2 regions of the Terribacillus sp. FSL K6-0262 genome follow, and region 2 is predicted to be linked to the other one. Evidence: predicted binding sites of a transcription regulator. Region 2 holds the regulator's gene; the other holds the start of a gene.
What was found. Region 2 encodes CtsR, which represses protease genes until heat stress. Its sites were predicted from a motif close to ATGGTCAATAAAGGTCAAACA; they were not measured.
Positions count from the first base shown of each region.

Region 1 (7,747 bases), 760 kb from region 2:
AAGTCCTAAAAACCAACGGTAAGCAATGTTTGTCTGGATTTCTTTCTCTAATTGCCTTTCGGAACGGATACCGAAAAGGTAGCCGATAAAGATCATTTTAAAGAGGACAAGAGGATCTAGGGAAGGACGGCCATTGTCCGCCGAATAATAAGGACGAACTTTTTCACGGATGAAGGAGAAATCTATGTGGGTTTCTATCTTACGCAATAGGTGGTTTTCAGGGACAAGTTCTTCTATAGTTACGATTTCAAGAGCTGTTTGGTCATTCTCTCTGGAATTTAACATCTTGGCACCGCCTTTTAGTCGTTTCTTCTATTATAAAAAAGTAAGAAAAAGAAGTGAACTCAAAATAAAAAGGCTGTCGAGACTTTCTCGACAGCCTGAAGACCATGCTTTTGGCATGGTCTTTTCTATGTTTTCGTCGCATAGAGGGATGGGATTTGGCGCAATCTATCGGTAAGGAGAGTGTGTCATATGCGATGGAAAACAATCATGCCCCTGCTTGCTTTATTGCTTATCGCAGCACCATCATTTGTATGGGCTGAAAGCTCTGTCAGCTATGGATGGGGATTTGTAAAAAGCAAGGATGGCAGTATCCCGGAGATCGGCAAATACCAGCAGCTATTGGATGAATACAACAGCTATTATCTGGATGATTCAGGGGAGAAAACAGTCTATATCACTTTTGACAATGGATATGAGCAAGGTTATACCGGGGATATCCTGGATGTATTGAAGAAGCATGATGTCCCAGCTGCTTTTTTTATCACGGGTCATTATGTCTCATCAGCACCTGACCTGGTGAAAAGAATGGTGGATGAAGGGCATATCGTCGGCAATCATTCCTATCATCATCCTGATTTGACCAAGGTCTCCAAAGAGAAGATGAAGCAAGAGCTGGAGATGCTGGAGGATGCTGTAGCTGATTTGACGGACCAGGACGAGATGCATTATTTGCGAGCTCCCCGCGGTACTTTCAGCGCCCGCTCGCTTAAATGGTCGGAAGAGCTTGGTTATACGAATGTTTTCTGGTCACTCGCCTATGCGGATTGGAGGACGGGTGAACAAAAAGGATGGCAGTATGCGTATGATCAAGTAATGGCCCAGATGCATCCGGGAGCAGTCGTCTTGCTGCATGCCGTTTCTGAAGATAATGCCATCGCACTGGAAAAACTGATCATTGAATTGAAGAAACAGGGATATTCATTCCGGACATTGGATGACTTGGTCAAACAGGATATCCTGCCACAGGCGATTACGCAGTTCTAAAGCTGATCTTCATTCGGATCAGCTTTTTTATTTTGTTTGGATGACTGCATGGACGATTTCCAAGAAGTAATCCTGCCATGTTTTATCCGCTGTATTCTTCATGATAGCCCTCCTCCTGCAGCTAACTCCGCAGCCATGCTATTTCGGCCATCCAAGGGAGCGGGGGCAGCTTCATGGCGGAAATCCTCAACATCCGTCAAGGATAACTCGCTGCTATCCATCGTTCCATGCTCCATGTTTTCTGTAAGAGCTTCTGCCGGTATTTTGCTGTTGCTGTTTATGCGGCTGCTGCCAAGAATCAATCCAATAGACAATCTCTCACGACCTTTCCAATATTCATAAAAAAAGTGTATACTGCACTCATGCATAGGAAAAGCTGAATTATTTGATTATAATGATCGGAAAATGCGATTTAGGAGTGGGTGGATATGCATATCAATCATTTAAAGACGTTTGCTGTGGCGGCAGACACACTGAATTTCACGAAGACAGCTCAGCGGCTTGATTATGCCCAATCCAGTGTCACGGCCCAAATAAAGGCTTTGGAAAAGGAATATGGCATCGAATTATTCCAGCGTCTTGGAAAGAGGATTTATTTGACTGAAGCGGGAATAAAGATGCAGAGCTATGCCAAGAGGATATTGACATTGCATGATGAGATGAGACAGGAGTTCGAGGAAGGGATGGAGGAAAAAGGCACGATCCTGATCGGCGCCTGTGAGAGTCAATGCATTTACCGTCTGCCTGCATTGCTTCGTTTCATCCGTTCTCGATATCCGCAGGTGCAAGTCATCCTGAAGCCTGTGCCATCCAGTAAAACTTCGGAACAGATGCTGCAGGAAGGCGAATTGGATGTGGCATTTATCATGGATCGGGATCGGGAATATGGTTCTTTGGAATCCGTTTCCCTATTTGAGGAGGATATCGTCCTGATCGGCTCCCCGAACCATCCATTATCCGTTCAATCCACTGCTGGCTTGGATGAGGTGATGCAACATCCCTTGATACTGACCGAAAAAGGTTGTTCCTACAGGATGGAATTGGAGCAAGTTCTGGAGGAACAGAATCTATATGCAGAAAACATCATCGAATTCGGCAGCATTGAAGCAATCAAGCAATGCGTGAAAGCGGGGCTGGGCTTTTCTTATTTGCCGCTTATGACGGTTCAAAACGAATTGGAATCAGGGGAATTAAAGGCAGTCAGACTGGATGTACCAATCAAACAGCCTACAACGAAATTGCTTTGGCATAAAGACAAGCGAATGACGAAGGTGATACAGGATGTCATTGAATTTGCCAGGAAGCATATGGAATAGGAGAGACTGATCATGTGGGAAACAGAGCTTACAGGAACACATACATACGATTATCATTATTTAATGAAAAGATGGAGTATGGATCAATTGAATTCGGTTGATCCGGAAAGTCAAACAGTGAAGCTTCCGGTTGTTTCAGGGGATGGGGCCCGGCATATCGTTCGGTTGCAGTTCAGCGGACCAATCACATCTCCTTCCGTTAAAGTTTCTTCGGCGGATCCTTCCAGGCAGGCGGAAATAATTTCTTGGGTGGAGAAGTGGCTGCAGTGGGAGGTTGATCTTGCCGATGTAGCTGCACATTTTGCCGGTTCGGATTTGGAACAGCTGTTTTACGCACATGCGGGAACCCCGATCGTAAAAGATACGGACGTCTATTATAGCTTGATGAAAACAATCATCCACCAGCAATTGAATTTGAAGTTTGCCTACACGCTGACGAACCGATTTGTGGAGAATTTCGGGACAAAAGTAGAAGACATCTGGTTCTATCCGTCGCCTGGGGAGATTGCTTCTTTATCCTATGATGCCTTACGCAAACTGCAGTTTTCGCAGCGGAAGGCAGAGTATGTAATCGATACCAGCCGCCTGATTGCAGAGGGGAAATTGGATCTCATGCAGCTTGCTTCGGCATCCGATGAGGAAATAGCTGCAGAATTGACGAAAATCCGGGGGCTTGGCAGCTGGTCGGCACAGAACTGGATGCTGTCCGGTTTAGGGCGAGCTGATTTATTACCAGCTGCTGATATCGGGATACAAAAAGCATTGAAGCTCTACGATAACCTCGCCGAAAAGCCGACGCCAGCAGCAATACATGAGCGGGGAGAAAGATGGGCTCCTTACCGTAGTTATGCGGCTGTTACGCTTTGGAGAAGTATTGAGACCTGATACTAATATCAAGTTTTATAATTTGGTAACAATTATTGCTGGGAAGTCGTGCTTCAGTCTGCTATAATAAGTCCATTAGTTAAATCAGGCAGCCATTTAGGAGGCGAAAGTATGGATAGAAAAGATTTGATTGCACCAGAGCAATACAACATCGTTGATGAAATGGAGCGACATGTTACAGACGAAGATCGTAAAGCGCTCATTTGGATGGATGATGCGGGCAATAAGAAGGAAGTGACGTACAAGGCGTTATTCCAGGATGTCAACCGCACAGGTAATGTTCTGAAACAACTGGGCTTGGAAAAAGGCGATTCCATTTTGGTGATGGTACCGCGTATCGTGGAGGCATATCATATTTATGCTGCAGCCTTGAAGCTTGGAATTGTGATCATCCCTAGCTCCGAAATGCTGAAAACGAAGGATTTACAATACCGTATCGATCATGGGAAAGTGAAGGGGATCATCAGCTTTCATAAATTCACAGAGCAATTCGACGCAATCGAAAACCAAGAGAGTTTGATCAAGCTTTCTGTCGGAGGGCCGGCTGAAGGATGGCAGGAACTCCAAGTGCTTAAAGCGGCAGCATCGGATGAGCTGGAAACAGTGCGGACATCAAGAGACGACTTAGCGCTGCTGTCTTATACGAGCGGTACAACAGGGAATCCAAAGGGTGTGGTTCATACACATGGCTGGGGCTACGCACACTTGCGTACAGCAGCTGAGAACTGGCTATCCGCTTCCAAAGGGGATATCGTGTGGGCAACAGCAGCACCGGGCTGGCAGAAATGGGTATGGAGCCCATTCCTATCCGTATTGGGCACAGGGGCAACTGGCTTTGTCTACATGGGGCGTTTTGATGCCAAAACGTATCTTTCCCTTTTGGAGGATTATAAAATCAATGTGCTCTGCTGTACCCCGACAGAATACCGCCTGATGGCAAAGGTGACGGATCTTGGCAGCTATAACTTGAGTGCTTTGCATAGTGCGGTATCTGCCGGCGAACCATTGAACCGGGAAGTGATCGATGTCTTCCAAAAGCACTTTGATATTATTGTGCGTGATGGCTATGGACAGACAGAAAGCACGCTGCTGCTTGGTATCATGAAAGGGATGGAGCCTAGACCAGGTTCCATGGGTAAACCGACACCAGGTAATGAGGTAGTCGTGATCGATGAAGATGGCAATCCGGTAAAAACGGGTGAAGTCGGTGATATTGCACTGAAGCTGGACAGTCCTGCTTTGTTCAAAACATATTTCCGTGAGCCGGAACGACGTGAACAAGCGGAAAGAAACGGTTACTTCGTCACTGGCGATCAAGCTTCCGTCGATGAAGACGGGTATTTCTGGTTTGAAGGCCGCAGCGATGACATCATCATCAGCTCCGGTTATACGATCGGACCATTCGAAGTGGAGGATGCCTTGGTCAAACATCCAGCTGTAGCGGAATGCGCAGTCGTTGCCAGCCCGGATGAAATTCGCGGCAATGTCGTCAAAGCATTCGTCATCCTGCGCGAAGGTGTGGATGAGGACGATCCGGAGCTTGTCAAAGAATTGCAGACACATGTGAAAAATACCACTGCACCTTATAAGTATCCACGTAAAATTGAATTCGTCAAAGAATTGCCGAAGACTTCCTCCGGTAAAATCAGACGGGTCGAATTGCGCAACCAGGAAAAACAAAAAACGAAATAAAACAGAAGCATCGCCTACAGCCGGGCGGTGCTTTTTTATTTGCCTTGGGCTTAAACTAAAATAATTATAAAAAATAAAGCAAAGTACTTGAAAGTCAAAGAAGGTCAGACTATAATGAAGTCACAAGGTCAAAGATAGTCAAAGTCAAAGCGTGACACTTGACCAATTGAACCAAACAAAACGATTAGGGAGGTAATTGTATTTATGAAATGCCAACATTGTGGTGAACGAGAAGCAAATGTGAACTTGTTTATGCAATTCAATAACCAAAAACAACAATTACAGCTCTGCCATACTTGCTACAACGAAATGAAAAATACATCTAAAAATCCTGCAGGTTTCGCAAACAATGGCGGAACAATGGATGATTTCTTCAAGAATATCTTCCAAGGAGCACAATCCGGCTTCCAAGCCGGAGCCAACGGCCAAGCGCAAGCTGGCGGTAATGGCCGCGGAGGGCTGCTCGACTCACTTGGCAAGAACCTGACAGATGGCGCACGTGCAGGTCTGATCGATCCGGTAATCGGCCGTGAGCAAGAAGTGAAACGTGTCATCGAGACATTGAACCGACGCAATAAGAACAATCCAGTCCTGATCGGGGAGCCAGGGGTAGGTAAGACAGCTATTGCAGAAGGACTAGCTTTGCAGATCGTCGAAGGAAATGTACCTGTAAAGCTGCAAAATAAAGAAATCTACTTGCTCGATGTCGCTTCGCTGGTTGCAAACACAGGCGTACGCGGCCAATTCGAAGAAAAGATGAAACAGCTGATCTCTGAATTGCAGCAGCGTAAGAATGTCATCCTGTTCGTCGATGAAATTCACCTATTGGTCGGGGCCGGGTCTGCCGAAGGTTCCCAAATGGATGCAGGGAATATCCTGAAGCCGGCACTGGCACGCGGCGAGTTACAATTGATAGGTGCAACCACTTTGAAAGAGTACCGTCAAATCGAGAAAGACGCCGCGCTTGAACGCCGCCTCCAGCCGGTAATGGTGAAAGAACCGTCAGCAGGGCAGGCAATTGAGATCCTGAAAGGATTGCAGGAGAAATACGAAGCATACCATCAGGTTTCTTACACAGAGGATGCAATCAAGGCGAGCGTGAACTTGTCACAGCGTTATATCCAAGACCGCTTCCTTCCTGATAAAGCCATCGACTTGCTGGATGAAGCCGGTTCACGAATCAATCTGCTGACCGTGACAACTGATGAAGACGCAATCCAAGCTCGTCTTGCACAGATTGCCAAAGAGAAGGAAGAGGCTGCAGGCCGTGAAGATTACGAACGTGCAGCATATCTTCGCCAAGAAGAAATCCAGCTGGAACAAAAGCTTGAGGAACCGAAGAATGAAGAAAAAGGCGAAGTGACAGTCGAAGTCATCCAGCAGATTGTCGAAGAGAAAACAGGCATTCCTGTAACGAAAATCCAATCCGAAGAGCAGAATAAAATGAAAAACTTAGCTGCTAATTTGTCCAGCAAGGTCATTGGACAGCAGCAGGCAGTAGATCGAGTCGCCAAAGCAATTCGCCGCAGCAGAGCCGGTTTGAAATCCAAACAGCGCCCAATTGGTTCCTTCCTATTTGTCGGACCGACTGGTGTTGGGAAAACGGAATTGACGAAAGCCTTGGCAGAGGAGATGTTCGGTACACGTGATTCCTATATTCGTCTGGACATGAGTGAGTATATGGAACGTCACTCCGTGGCGAAACTTATCGGTTCACCTCCGGGATATGTCGGACATGAAGAAGCGGGACAGCTGACAGAGCGAGTGCGCCGCAATCCTTATACAATCGTCCTATTGGATGAAATCGAGAAAGCACATCCTGATGTACAGCATCTATTCCTGCAAATCATGGAAGACGGTCATTTGACAGACAGCCAAGGCCGAAAAGTGAGCTTTAAAGATACCGTGATCATCATGACAAGCAATGCAGGTACAGGGGATAAGCAGATCTCGGTCGGTTTTACGAATTCCAGCAATGAAGCGGTATCCGTAATCGAGAAGCTGGGCGCTTACTTCAAACCTGAATTCTTGAACCGCTTTGATTCCATCATCAGCTTTGATGAGCTGAAAGAGGAAGACTTGGTACGGATTGTAGAGCTTATGCTTGCAGATTTGACTAAGAATATGGAAGAAGAAGGCTACAAGCTGGAAGTGACAGACGCTGCAAAACACTTCCTGGCGAAAAAAGGCTATGATCCTCGCTTTGGCGCCCGTCCATTACGCCGAGTCATCCAGGATCAAGTAGAGGATAAAATCACCGACTATATTCTTGAAGAAGAGGATGCAAGCAGTATGGTAGTGGATTTGATTGATGAACAGATTACTGTAATTGGTAAATGATACGGAAGAGACTCATGCATGTAAAGCATGAGTCTCTTTTTTTATACAGTATAATAGACCTGCAAAAGAAAGAAAGCGGCAAAGTATGCAGTATACTTTTTAGCTCGGTGCCTGCGCTGATTGGACAATGTGGATATGTTGGATGGGTATAAGTTTAGTGGAATGGTTTACCAGCTAAGGAGAAAATAAAAAACAGTGCAATAGCCTGCACTGCTCGTCACTAAATTTATTCAATTGGTCCATCC
Region 1 covers NZ_CP150277.1:804,103-811,849, reverse strand. The annotation lists one part of gene MHI54_RS04215 (IS1182 family transposase) at 1-285, opposite strand, end outside; gene pdaA (delta-lactam-biosynthetic de-N-acetylase) at 475-1,269, shown strand; gene MHI54_RS04205 (hypothetical protein) at 1,368-1,583, opposite strand; gene MHI54_RS04200 (LysR family transcriptional regulator) at 1,698-2,585, shown strand; gene MHI54_RS04195 (DNA-3-methyladenine glycosylase) at 2,598-3,470, shown strand; gene MHI54_RS04190 (acyl--CoA ligase) at 3,582-5,162, shown strand; gene MHI54_RS04185 (ATP-dependent Clp protease ATP-binding subunit) at 5,367-7,502, shown strand; gene lepB (signal peptidase I) at 7,733-7,747, opposite strand, start outside.
Region 1: the regulator CtsR is predicted to act here: its motif matches at 5,253-5,273, upstream of MHI54_RS04185 (ATP-dependent Clp protease ATP-binding subunit).

Region 2 (7,747 bases):
ATTCAGTTGGGCACTCTAGAGTGACTGCCGGTGACAAACCGGAGGAAGGTGGGGATGACGTCAAATCATCATGCCCCTTATGACCTGGGCTACACACGTGCTACAATGGATGGTACAAAGGGCAGCGAAGCCGCGAGGCTAAGCAAATCCCATAAAACCATTCTCAGTTCGGATTGCAGGCTGCAACTCGCCTGCATGAAGCCGGAATCGCTAGTAATCGCGGATCAGCATGCCGCGGTGAATACGTTCCCGGGCCTTGTACACACCGCCCGTCACACCACGAGAGTTGGTAACACCCGAAGTCGGTGAGGTAACCTTTTGGAGCCAGCCGCCGAAGGTGGGATCAATGATTGGGGTGAAGTCGTAACAAGGTAGCCGTATCGGAAGGTGCGGCTGGATCACCTCCTTTCTAAGGATAATTGGAAAAGGTGAAGCGACTGTTCAAAAGCGTACGGATAGATCAGATCGGTTACAGACTCCGGGTTTTGGAGTCAGGAAACGAGATGAACTATACGCTAGCTTTTAGGAGCTGAACCTGGACATTGGAACTACTACTTCGTAGTAGACACGTAATTGGGTTGTTTGTTCAGTTTTGAGAGATCAATCTCTCTTGTGAACCTTGAAAACTAGATAAGAAACAACATGCCAGAACATCAAACTTTAAAGCAAGACAATATATATTGTCGCGATTTAATGCATCATGCGTTATTAGTTAAGTGAAGAAGGGCGCACGGTGGATGCCTTGGCACTAGGAGCCGATGAAGGACGGGACTAACACCGATATGCTTCGGGGAGCTGTAAGTAAGCTTTGATCCGGAGATTTCCGAATGGGGGAACCCGCTATCCGTTATTGGATAGTACGCATTACTGAATACATAGGTGATGCGAGGCAGACCCGGGGAACTGAAACATCTCATTACCCGGAGGAAGAGAAAGCAAATGCGATTTCCCAAGTAGCGGCGAGCGAAACGGAATCAGCCCAAACCAGAAGGCTTGCCTTCTGGGGTTGTAGGACACTCCTTTGGAGTTACAAAGAAACCATGTAGACGAAGCGGCTTGGAATGGCCCGCCATAGAAGGTAAGAGCCCTGTACTTGAAATGTGGTTTCCTCCGGAGTGTATCCTGAGTACGGCGGAACACGTGAAATTCCGTCGGAATCCGGGAGGACCATCTCCCAAGGCTAAATACTCCCTAGTGACCGATAGTGAACCAGTACCGTGAGGGAAAGGTGAAAAGCACCCCGGAAGGGGAGTGAAATAGAACCTGAAACCGTGTGCCTACAAGTAGTCGAAGCCCGTTAATGGGTGACGGCGTACCTTTTGTAGAATGGACCGGCGAGTTACGATCCCCTGCAAGGTTAAGTTGAAAAGACGGAGCCGCAGCGAAAGCGAGTCTGAATAGGGCGACATAGTAGGTGGTCGTAGACCCGAAACCGTGTGATCTACCCATGTCCAGGGTGAAGGTCAGGTAACACTGACTGGAGGCCCGAACCCACGCACGTTGAAAAGTGCGGGGATGAGGTGTGGGTAGGGGTGAAATGCCAATCGAACACGGAGATAGCTGGTTCTCTCCGAAATAGCTTTAGGGCTAGCCTCAAAGGATGATGGTTGGAGGTAGAGCACTGATTGGACTAGGGGCCCTCATCGGGTTACCGAATTCAGTCAAACTCCGAATGCCAATCAATCTACTTTGGGAGTCAGACCATGGGTGATAAGGTTCATGGTCGAAAGGGAAACAGCCCAGACCGCCAGCTAAGGTCCCAAAGTGTGTGTTAAGTGGAAAAGGATGTGGCGTTGCTTAGACAACCAGGATGTTGGCTTAGAAGCAGCCATCATTGAAAGAGTGCGTAATAGCTCACTGGTCGAGTGACGCTGCGCCGAAAATATACCGGGGCTAAACACACCACCGAAGCTGCGGATTGACATCTACGATGTCAGTGGTAGGAGAGCGTTCTAAGGGCTGTGAAGGTCGATCGTGAGGACGGCTGGAGCGCTTAGAAGTGAGAATGCCGGTATGAGTAGCGAAAAAAGAGTGAGAATCTCTTTCATCGAAAGCCCAAGGTTTCCTGAGGAAGGCTCGTCCGCTCAGGGTTAGTCGGGGCCTAAGCCGAGGCCGAAAGGCGTAGGCGATGGATAACAGGTTGATATTCCTGTACCACCTAAATCCGCTTGAACGATGGGGGGACGTAGGAGGATAGGGAAAGCGCGCTGCTGGTCATGCGCGTCCAAGCCGTGAGGAAGTTGAGCAGGCAAATCCACTCAACATGATTCCAGGCGGTTATGGGGAGGGAAATTTAGTACCGAAGTTCCTGATTTCACACTGCCAAGAAAAGCCTCTAGTGAGGAAATAGGTGCCCGTACCGCAAACCGACACAGGTAGGCACGGTGAGTAACCGAAGATGATCGGGAGAACTCTCGTTAAGGAACTCGGCAAAATGACCCCGTAACTTCGGGAGAAGGGGTGCTTCTTTTTAGGAGAAGCCGCAGTGAAAAGGCCCAAGCGACTGTTTAGCAAAAACACAGGTCTCTGCAAAGCCGTAAGGCGAAGTATAGGGGCTGACACCTGCCCGGTGCTGGAAGGTTAAGGGGAATGGTTAGGGACTTCGTCCCGAAGCTGTGAACCGAAGCCCCAGTAAACGGCGGCCGTAACTATAACGGTCCTAAGGTAGCGAAATTCCTTGTCGGGTAAGTTCCGACCCGCACGAAAGGTGCAACGACTTGGGCACTGTCTCAACGAGAGACCCGGTGAAATTATACTATGCGTGAAGATGCGCATTACCCGCGACAGGACGGAAAGACCCCGTGGAGCTTTACTGTAGCCTGATATGGAATGTTGGTACAGCTTGTACAGGATAGGTGGGAGCCTTGGAAACCGGAGCGCCAGCTTCGGCGGAGGCATCCGTGGGATACCACCCTGGCTGTATTGACATTCTAACCCAGAACCGTCATCCGGTTCGGAGACAGTGTCAGGTGGGCAGTTTGACTGGGGCGGTCGCCTCCCAAAGAGTAACGGAGGCGCCCAAAGGTTCCCTCAGAATGGTTGGAAATCATTCGTAGCGTGCAAAGGCAGAAGGGAGCTTGACTGCGAGACCTACAAGTCGAGCAGGGACGAAAGTCGGGCTTAGTGATCCGGCGGTGCCGTATGGAAGGGCCGTCGCTCAACGGATAAAAGCTACCCCGGGGATAACAGGCTTATCTCCCCCAAGAGTCCACATCGACGGGGAGGTTTGGCACCTCGATGTCGGCTCATCGCATCCTGGGGCTGTAGTCGGTCCCAAGGGTTGGGCTGTTCGCCCATTAAAGCGGTACGCGAGCTGGGTTCAGAACGTCGTGAGACAGTTCGGTCCCTATCCGTCGTGGGCGTTGGAAGTTTGAGAGGAGCTGTCCTTAGTACGAGAGGACCGGGATGGACGCACCGCTGGTGCACCAGTTGTTCCGCCAGGAGCACAGCTGGGTAGCTACGTGCGGAAGGGATAAGTGCTGAAAGCATCTAAGCATGAAGCCCCCCTCAAGATGAGACTTCCCATCATTTTAAATGAGTAAGATCCCTCAGAGACGATGAGGTAGATAGGTTCGAGGTGGAAGCGTGGTGACACGTGCAGCTGACGAATACTAATCGATCGAGGACTTAACTAAAAAACGAAAAGCGGAAAAGGCCGTTTAGAAACGTAGGAATAAGCGAGAAAGCCCGTAGTGGAGTGTACTTCTTCACGAAGGGATTTATCGCTTAGGCCATAGTTTCTGGCCTTTGGAGCTGGATCTAGCCGCAGCGCCAGATCCCTTAGTAAGTCAACGCCAAAGACCAAGCACTCCGGTGCTTGGCACGCATGAGATGTACAGCAAGGATGTTTCTTATCTAGTTTTGAGGGTTCATTCCATATGAATTCTTGCATTGTCTGGTGGTAATAGCGAAGAGGTCACACCTGTTCCCATGCCGAACACAGCAGTTAAGCTCTTCAGCGCCGATGGTAGTTGGGTTCGCCCTGCGAGAGTAGGACGCTGCCAGGCAAGATGAAATCTCCTGATAAGTTAATCATAACTTATCAGGAGATTTTTTATGTTTTGCTTTATACTTCTGTCGATTAGGGAATGTAAATATTTCACTTCATATTGAGACGAGAATATTCATATACTGCTAAGAGAAAGAAGGGAAGCATGGATGGAGCAATACTATAACGATCAATTTTTAACGGTAATGATTAAAATAATAATTGCGATATTCCTTTCAGGTGCTATCGGGATGGAGCGTGGGATGGGTAATCATCACGCTGGTTTAAGGACTCACATCCTTGTAGGCGTGGGATCTTGTCTTATGATGATTTTATCTTTATATGGCTTTACGGAATTCAGCGAAGAGCATGACTATGTGCAATTCGATCCTGCACGTATACCTTCTTATGTCATCAGCGGGATCGGGTTCCTGGGAGCGGGGACGATCCTGGTCAATGGAACTACTGTCCGGGGTCTCACGACAGCCGCATCTGTCTGGACCGTAGCAGGCCTCGGTCTTGTGATAGGGGCAGGAATGTATATGGAGGCTGTATTCACAACCATCATCATTCTATCCATCCTCATATTCCTGAATAATTTCGAGAAACTGTTTTTGTCCAGTAAAAAGCAGAAAGCATACCTTCTCGATATTGAACTGGGCAGGGAAGATAGTGTGGCTCCCATCATGGAAATACTCGAGCGCCATCATCTGGCATTGACAAACATGAAAATGAAAAAGTATCACCATGATAGCAGGATGCTGCATGTTGAGTTGGAAACACGTCAGGCTATAAATGAAATGGAGCTCTTCGAGGAACTGACTGATCTAACCAATATCAAATCGGTCAGTACGGTGAAAAGTTAAAACCCTTTTTAAGGGTTTTTTTCTGTTTTTGGGGGCTATGCTAAAGAAGAAGTGCTTTGCATTCCTCCTGCAAAATGTATATAATATAGTCAAAGATAGTCAAAGTCAAAAGAAGGGAGGAAACTTGTGTGAGTAATAATATATCTGACATAATCGAGGCATATCTTAAGCAGATCCTTCAGTCAACGGATACGCAGGAAGTGGAGATAAAGCGAAGCGAAGTAGCCAATCGTTTTCAGTGCGTGCCCTCCCAAATCAACTACGTCATCAAAACGAGATTCACCGTCGAAAAGGGATATCTGGTTGAAAGCAAGCGTGGCGGCGGCGGTTATATTCGTATAATTCGGGTAAAGCATCATACGGAAGCAAGTTTGATAGACGACGTGATCGAAATGGTGCAGCCGCGAGTTTCACAGCAGACTGCCAATAACGTGATCGAACGCCTGGCAGAAGAGAATATCCTGACAGAACGGGAAGCGAAAATCATGCTTAGGGCAACCAGCCGAGATACACTAGCCTTCCCTCTTCCGCTTCGCGATGAGGTCAGGTCACGTATCCTGGTTTCAATGCTGACTGCTATCAAGTACTAGTCAGATAAGGAGGCATCAAGATGGAATGTCAAGAATGTCATATAAGGCCAGCTACATTACATTTGACGAATGTCGTCAATGGGCAGAAGACGGAAATGCATGTATGCGAGCAATGCGCCAAGGAAAACGGATATGTCTCCTACGGCCAAGAAGGGTATTCCCTGCATAACTTATTATCTGGTCTATTCCATATGAATCCATCGACTGTCCAAGGACATAAACACTTCTCTCAAGCACCGGCAGCACTTGCTTGTCCGAAGTGCGGACTCACATATCATGAGTTTACCCGCTTGGGGAAATTCGGTTGTGCATCCTGTTATGAAACATTCGAGGATAATCTGAACCCTATCTTCCGTCGGGTACACAGCGGCAATACCAAACACGAAGGCAAGATACCAAAGAGGATGGGCAGCGGTATCGAAAAGAAACGAAAAATCGCTGCATATCGGGAATCCATGCAGCAATATATTCAAGCGGAGGAATTTGAAAAAGCAGCGGAGCTCCGCGATAAGATACGTTCTTTGGAGCAGGATGGCCGGGAAGAGGGTGAGAGCTAATGTCACTTGAGAATTTCATGAGTGATGCAATCAGCCCGTGGATGAAAGAAAATGGACCGGATTGCGATATAGTCATGAGCAGCCGTATTCGGTTAGCCAGGAACTTTGAGAATCGAACTTTCCCCTTAATTGCCAAGGCAGAGGATTTGGACGATGTACTTAATTTCTTCCAAGACAGCTATCAGGATGCCGCATTCCAGGATCGCGGAAAGATGCAATTCATCCGGATTGCCGATTTATCACCGATCGAGAAAAAAGTATTTGTCGAGAAACATTTGATCAGCCCTCATTTGGCAGAACACGCAGAGGAAGCAGGAGTTTTGCTAAGCGAAAGCGAACAAGTCTCTATCATGGTAAATGAGGAGGATCACCTGCGGATCCAGCTTTATTTGCCAGGCTTCCAGCTGCAAAAGGCACTGCAGGAGGCATTTGAAGTGGATGATTGGCTTGAACAGAAGATAACATATGCTTTCGATGAGGAAAGGGGTTATCTGACTACCTGTCCGACGAATGTAGGGACGGGGCTCCGGGCTTCTGTGATGATGCATCTGCCTGCTTTGACCATGACGCATCAGATGAACCGGCTGACACCGGCAATCAACCAGCTCGGACTTGTCGTTCGCGGCATTTACGGAGAAGGCAGTGAGGCTCAGGGCAATATCTATCAGATATCCAACCAGATCACCCTGGGAAAATCCGAACAGGATATTGTCGAGGATCTGGAAAGCGTAGTCAGCCAGTTGATCGAGCAGGAAAGGCAAGCTCGGCATACGCTGACAGAGGAGCTGAGCATCCAGCTGGAGGATCGGATCTTCCGTTCTTATGGTACGTTGCGGTACAGCCGTATCATTGAATCCAAGGAAGCTGCAACCTGTTTATCCGATGTTAGGTTAGGCATCGATCTTGGGTATATAGAAGATATGCCTCAATCTATACTTAATGAATTAATGGTATTGATACAGCCGGGCTTCCTTCAGCATTATGCGAGAAGGAGCCTATCTGGCAGAGAACGAGATGTATTACGTGCCTCCCTTATCAGGGAGCGGATGCATTTGGAAAATAACTGACTGATCGAGGAGGAATTCCTATGATGTTTGGACGCTTCACGGAAAGAGCGCAAAAGGTCCTTGCACTTGCCCAAGAAGAGGCAGTGCGGCTTGGACATAATAATATTGGAACAGAACACATTCTATTGGGCCTGGTGAGCGAAGGCGAAGGAATCGCTGCCAAAGCTCTGACGACACTGGGATTGGAAACAGAACGCATTCAGGAAGAGGTCGAGCAGCTGATCGGGCGCGGCCAGAAAATCACTGGTACACCTTATTACACACCGCGCGCGAAGAAAGTGATCGAGCTTTCCTTGGACGAAGCGAGAAAGCTTGGTCATTCTTACGTGGGTACTGAGCATATCCTTCTCGGATTGATTCGCGAAGGAGAAGGTGTTGCGGCACGTGTGCTGAATAATCTCGGTGTCAGCTTGAACAAAGCGCGTCAGCAAGTGCTTCAGCTTCTTGGCAGTAATGAGTCCTCTGCAGGGAAACAGCGCGGCAGTCAGTCTGCCAGGGCAAATACGCCGACGCTTGACTCCTTGGCGCGCGATCTTACGGCCATTGCCAAAGAAGGCAATATCGATCCGGTCATCGGCCGTGAAAAAGAGATCGAGCGTGTCATTCAAGTCCTTAGCCGCCGTACGAAAAATAATCCTGTCTTGATCGGGGAGCCGGGTGTAGGTAAAACGGCAGTTGC
Region 2 covers NZ_CP150277.1:1,566,065-1,573,811, reverse strand. The annotation lists rRNA gene MHI54_RS08215 (16S ribosomal RNA) at 1-409, shown strand, start outside; rRNA gene MHI54_RS08210 (23S ribosomal RNA) at 711-3,635, shown strand; rRNA gene rrf (5S ribosomal RNA) at 3,895-4,007, shown strand; gene MHI54_RS08200 (MgtC/SapB family protein) at 4,159-4,854, shown strand; gene MHI54_RS08195 (CtsR family transcriptional regulator) at 4,983-5,444, shown strand; gene MHI54_RS08190 (UvrB/UvrC motif-containing protein) at 5,465-6,001, shown strand; gene MHI54_RS08185 (protein arginine kinase) at 6,001-7,068, shown strand; gene clpC (ATP-dependent protease ATP-binding subunit ClpC) at 7,089-7,747, shown strand, end outside.